2 regions of the Neobacillus sp. SRL179 genome follow, and region 1 is predicted to be linked to the other one. Evidence: riboswitches for the same ligand, from Rfam matches in the RefSeq annotation. Region 1 holds a riboswitch; the other holds the start of a gene.

Region 1 (3,194 bases):
GCCCGAAGCTTTTGCCAGCATTAGACAAAGTCGGCGTTGCAACCGTCATATACAAATTGCTTAGTGCCCAGTAGGCTTCTTTTACCAAGCACAATCTGCTAGCCTTTGGTTCATTTTTCATTAAAGTCATTGCAATGATCATAAACCGTTCTTGAGGCAGCTCGTAAAGATTTCCTTCATAATCTTTTGCCAAATACCTATCTGCTAATAAAAATAACCCGATATAATTAAACAAATGGTCTCGTTCTGGATCAATTTCTGCTCCTACTATATCAATCTCTTCCTTTGTGTAACTTTGTAACAAATCCTCAGAATAGATGCCCATACTAGTCAATTCCGTAATTAGCGCATAAAAATCACCATATTTTTTTTCCGGCTTATACCCTCTGTTATATGAAGTATTCTGATAAAGGTTAAGTAAATATAGATTTGCCGCTAGAAAAGTCCAGTCAGGGTCCGCCATTGAAATTTGATTTAATGCATAAAAAAGGGATTGTTCATACGCTGATGACTCTTCTAGGTTAGCTGCCTTTTCGAATAAATCTTTTGTATCCAAGTTATATTTTTCCGAAGCGGCTTTAATTGCTGCTAAAACAGAATTCATTTCTGTGTGTTGTTTCATATCCATCATTTCTTCTCCTCTATATGTAGTAAATTAGCTTACAACGCTTCGGGATTGGAATTATTTTTTTATAAACAAAAAACCCATCATCGCAGATGGGTTGATAACGCAGAATAATCTATTAAACAGTAGATTGATACTGTCATAGTAGGATACCCTCGTTATATCTTCCCAACTCCCGAAGAAGAACATACTATATAACAATGGCAGGTCTCCTGACTTGTGCTTCTCCCTACTCTAATCCCTTCCCGTCCTAAAGACAGTGGATCTCTTTTATTTCGTCAGCACATACAGTTGCGGGTACAGTTCTGGATTTTCACCAGATTCCCTATTAAGTCTATTAAGACACCATTATTATTGGTTAATATCTATATTTAGTGTTTTTGGTAAAATTCGAACACTAAATATTGTATACCACAAAATATAATATACAAATCTCAATTTGACAACCCCCTTCTATGAAGTTCCAACTCTTTTCAGAAAATTATGTACTCTAGAAGATTAATATGTTATAGTTGTTGAAAATTACATATCGTGTAAGAGTTGGTGCCAAGCTGCGGCTTGGCTTAAAAGGGAAGAACGGTGCAATTCCGTCGCTGTCCCGCAACTGTAAATCGGAGCAAATCACAAGATACCACTGTCATTGATGGGAAGGTGTGAGGAGCATGGATGATAAGCCAGGAGACCTGCCAATCTCTAGTACACACCAAATACCTACGTGGAAATAGGTGGTGACCAATCATTTGTACGACAGACGAGTTATGAAATAGGAATGCAGTTTGAATTCGCTATTATTCTATAACTTGATTGTAAAGCCATTTCCCTTATGTGGAAGTGGCTTTTTGTATTTGGAAAATATGTAAATGTATTAGGAGGAGTTATAAATGAATTTAGTTAGTACAGTAATCGGTTATCCATACATTGGTGATCATCGGGAATGGAAACGTTGTGTAGAAGCTTTTTGGGAGGGGGAAAAATCAGAGAATAAATTTATGTTAGAGATGAGTACAAATCGCTTGAATCAACTAAAGCGTCAGCAGTCATTAGGCTTAAACTTACTAACGGTAGGTGATTTTACATTTTATGACCGGATGCTAGACCTTTCCGCCATGTTTGGTCTCATTCCAGCTCGTTATCAATGGGCAGGGGAAAAGGTAGACTTAAATACGTATTACGCAATGGCACGAGGGGCAAATGATGTAGTGGCCTGCGAGATGACAAAATGGTTTAACACCAACTATCACTATATCGTTCCGGAGTACGAAGGCCAAACACTCCAATTAACTCAAAACTACCTCTTAGATTATTATACAGAAGCGAAAGAAGAATTAGGTATTATGACTAAGCCTACCATGATTGGTCCGTTTACGTTTGTCCAATTATCTAAAGGATATGACGCTAGAACCAAAGCATCGTTTATTTTCAAGCTCCTACCGCTTTATACACAAGTATTCCAGCAGCTAGTCGATGCAGGGGCAGAGTGGATTCAAGTGGAAGAACCAGCATTAGTCCTGTCACTTGCTAAAGAGGATATACAACTTGTCCAACAAATCTACCAACAAATTGCGGAAGAAGTCCCTGCCGCTCAAATTATGTTACAAACCTATTTTGAAGGATTGTCAGCGTATGAGGAGTTATCACAATTACCCGTTGCAGGGATAGGCCTTGACTTTATCCATGGAAGAGAACAGAATATGTCCTCCCTCCGTCAATACGGTTTCCCTAAAGATAAGGTATTAGGGATTGGTATTGTGAATGGACGTGATATTTGGCGGGCAAATTTGGCTGAAAAAGCAATGGATACCAAAACGATATTATCCTTAAGCAGTGCAAAGGAAGTTTGGATTCAGTCTTCCTGTAGTTTACAACACGTACCTGTGACGACAAACTCTGAAACAAAGCTAGAGGACTCATTGTTAAATGCTTTGTCATTTGCAGATGAGAAGATCGTGGAGTTAACACATATTGCATCTTATGTTTCCAACCAAACATGGTCAGGAAATAAAGGTGTGTCAGAAAGTGCGCTGGCGAAGCAAGTACTAGCAGAACATCCGGCGAGGAATAATCCACGTGTGAAGGAGCTTGTATCGCTAGTGAAATCAGTGGATTTCAAACGTAAAATGGCTTATAAGGAACGTCAATCCCTGCAGCAAGAGGCATTGCAATTACCGGATTATCCAACAACCACAATTGGCAGTTTCCCTCAATCGGCACAAGTGAAACGAACACGGTCAGCATGGCGCAAAAAAGAAATTACGGACACTGTTTATGCTGAATTTGTAAAAAGTGAAACAGCTCGCTGGATTCAAATTCAAGAAGAGATTGGCCTTGATGTCTTCGTCCATGGTGAATTTGAGCGAACAGATATGGTCGAGTACTTTGGCGAAAAACTGAAGGGTTTTGCCTTCACGGAAAAGGCTTGGGTCGTTTCATACGGTTCACGCTGTGTCAAACCACCAATTATCTATGGTGACGTCGAGTGGACATCTCCAATGACAGTGAAGGAAGTTGAAGAGGCACAGCAATTAACGTCAAAATATGTTAAAGGGATGTTGACAGGTCCTGTCACTAT
Region 2 (3,194 bases), 1.3 Mb from region 1:
CTGTATTCGGCAGAGCATTACCGTTTGTTTTTAGATCCTGACTATCTGTATCAAGACCAGGCGTTTGACTCACAGGTGATGATTGATTCACAGGTGTTTGGACTACCGGTACGGTCTCGTCATTTGTTTCCGTTCCCGGTTGTTGTGCTGCCGGTGGTGTTGTCACAACGGGTGGATCGATTTCAACCGGTTGTTCTGCTAATGGGATTTGGAATAATGAACCTTTACCTTGTAAGAACAGTTGGTAAGCTGCCAAGCCCTGGATGCCTTGAGAGGTTGACATGGCATCACTCTGATCTCCACCTTTGTAATCAAAACCGCCATCCGTATTTTGGAACGATAAGAAAAATGGTACAAGCGCTTGATCATCTTTTACAAATGAAGAACTATTAGCATCTATTCCTAATGCCGATAAAGCGACAATCACTTGGGCGGCAGTAGAACTATTATCAATTATCGATGCTTGAAATTGTGACGATAAATAATTGACAGCTAGATTGATTTTATCTTTTACATCTGCTTGTCCCTTATATGGGGCAAGTGCTGTAAGAATCATCGCCGTTGTATCGATATCACTTGTTGAACCCTCATCCCAGGCCCATCCGCCATCTGAATTCTGCCGATCTGTTAAGTAACTCACAAGTTTCGGTCTTGTCCATAGAGCCGTATCTGGAACGGAAAAATTAGCACTATCCAATGTACTTAAGGCATATGAAACCCCAATTAACCCTTGTTTGGTGACATTTCCATTATAAATAGCCTGAATTAGATTAAAGCTTTCAACATTTTGCGGGTCTCCGCCTGCAGCAAGAATACCCAGGGCATACCGTTCAGTATCCGTGATTCTTGAGAATTTCCCTTGCTTTTCTTTAACTAGTGATTTAACAGTGGATAGATAATTGGCTGGGATGGGTTTTCCTACTTGTTTTAAGGAAATAACCGCCCACTCATCCACTTGCTCAGTGCTATAATATCCGCTTACACGATCAATGGCACTGTTCATAGTCTCTTGTGGAATAGGCTCCAAAGTAGGTGTCGTGTTTTCTCCCCATGAGTCATATTGAAAAGTAATTTTATCACCAGACTTTATCAAGTAACTGTTTGGGTCACTATTCACCGTCACGCCATTAACAGTAAATGCCGTGTAATTCAATTGTTGTGGACCTGCTGCTAATTTTAATAGCTGTAACGCAGTAGGTTGTCCGATAAAACCAATATTGGTTAAGGCCGGAGTCAAATCCTTATTATTAGGATCTACGATATTTAAGGACACGACATTTTCAGGCATATCGTACCAGCCGGCATAGGTAAATGTTAATTGGTCCCCTTTTTGGACTTTATAGAGGTCATAGTTTACTTGAGAGAATAATCCGTTCACATAAAAAGCCCAGTAATGCTCGGGTTTTATTTCAGAACCTTTAATACGATTGATGGAGGCACCATAATCTGTTGACGCCACATCTATATCATCATTAACTGCTTTTTTTAATACTTCCAATGCCGTTTCATTTGGATTAAAAGGTACTGGTGCTTGATAAATTTCTTTTCCAGTGTCATCCAGTACCGAAATGGTCACCGCATCTTCTGGAGCCGCTGCGTTAACTTGCAGTTGAAACCCATTAGCTGTCAGGCTAAATAAAAGAAGGAACACAAATAACAGATTGATTTTTCTTTTAAACATCATTTACTCTCTCCCTGATATGATATTTTTCCATAAAAAAATCCTCCCATAGGAGGAGGAGTGTTATGTACGTTAAGTTGGAAACGCAAAAAATACGCTTCTTGCTTAACACTCTCCTATCCGCGTAGGCTGTTGGTGTTAAAAACAGGCAGGTTTCCTGGCTCATGATCATAGCTCCCTATGTCTTCCCATCCTTCGACAGTGACAATTATAGGTTGCTCCCATTTACAGTGGCGGGACCGCGTTGGAATTTAACCAACTTCCCTATTAAGCTCAAAGTCTTGTAACAGACTTCAGCACCTGTTTTACCGAGTTATTTTTTTATGATACGTCTATTATATATATAAATTAATTTATTTGTATAGGATTTCATTCAATAACTTTTTATCAAAAAAAAATAGGCTTAGAAGGAAATCATTCTAATACCTATCTTTTGTTGAAAATTATTGTTCAATATTTCGGCATAAATTAGCCATTTCAATCGCTGCGGTCGCTGCATCCCAGCCCTTATTACCTGCCTTTGTTCCAGCACGCTCGATTGCTTGTTCAATGGATTCTGTTGTTAATAATCCAAAAGCAACAGGGATGCCACTGCTTAAGTTAATAGCTGCTACACCTTTTGCCACTTCGTTACAAACATAATCAAAGTGAGGAGTAGCGCCGCGAATGACGGTCCCAAGCGTAATAACAGCATCGTACTTTTTACTATTCGCCATTTTTTGAGCAATTAGCGGGATTTCGAACGCACCAGGCACCCAAGCGACATCAACGTCTGTATCATTAACACCATGTCTTTTAAGGGCATCTTGTGCACCACTCAATAATTTACTCGTAATAAACTCATTAAACCTTCCGACAACAATTCCTACTTTTAAACCTGAACCTACTAAATGCCCTTCAAATATTTGTCCCATTATAATACCTCCAAATTTTGTTAATATTTTACCTAACGTTTGATGAAGCTTCCTTTTTGTTTCTGTATTCAACTAAATCTTTGATCATTATCATTTTTACGTTAAACTTATCCGCAACTTCGCGAAGCTGGGGAACACGTGCCATAGTTCCGTCCTCATTCATGATTTCACAAATCACTCCTGCAGGTTTAGCATCACATAATTTAGCTAAATCTACAGCTGCTTCGGTATGTCCAATTCTCTGCAAAACTCCCCCGTTTTTGGCAATAAGCGGGAACATATGACCCGGTCGTTTAAAATCCTCGGGTTTTGCTTCTGGATCCAGCAAACTTAAAACAGTAGCTGAACGTTCGAAAGCGGAAATGCCTGTTTTTGCAAATTTATGGTCAATACTAACCGTAAAGGCGGTTCCATGGGGATCGGTGTTATTTTCCACCATCGGATGTAAGTTCAATTTTTGTGCCAATTCTTCTTCAATCGGTACACATATCAGTCCTCTTCCATGTGTCGCCATAAAATTAATAACAGCAGGTGTGGCCTTTTCGGCCAAGGCAATAAAGTCGCCTTCATTCTCACGATCCTCGTCATCACAAACAATG

What was found. Region 1 has a riboswitch for cobalamin ahead of metE (5-methyltetrahydropteroyltriglutamate--homocysteine S-methyltransferase). Riboswitches for the same ligand answer to the same signal wherever they lie in the genome.
Region 2: linked by a shared signal. The riboswitch ahead of AC4E8C_RS10125 (DUF4430 domain-containing protein) and the one ahead of metE (5-methyltetrahydropteroyltriglutamate--homocysteine S-methyltransferase) in region 1 are both predicted to bind cobalamin.

What each region holds. Positions count from the first base shown of each region.
Region 1 covers NZ_OZ481792.1:769,337-772,530, forward strand. The annotation lists gene AC4E8C_RS03745 (ribonucleoside-diphosphate reductase subunit alpha) at 1-628, opposite strand, end outside; cobalamin riboswitch at 811-990, opposite strand; cobalamin riboswitch at 1,150-1,330, shown strand; gene metE (5-methyltetrahydropteroyltriglutamate--homocysteine S-methyltransferase) at 1,507-3,194, shown strand, end outside.
Region 2 covers NZ_OZ481792.1:2,049,384-2,052,577, reverse strand. The annotation lists gene AC4E8C_RS10125 (DUF4430 domain-containing protein) at 1-1,684, opposite strand, end outside; cobalamin riboswitch at 1,812-1,999, opposite strand; gene ribH (6,7-dimethyl-8-ribityllumazine synthase) at 2,125-2,595, opposite strand; partial or broken gene ribB (3,4-dihydroxy-2-butanone-4-phosphate synthase) at 2,645-3,194, opposite strand, start outside.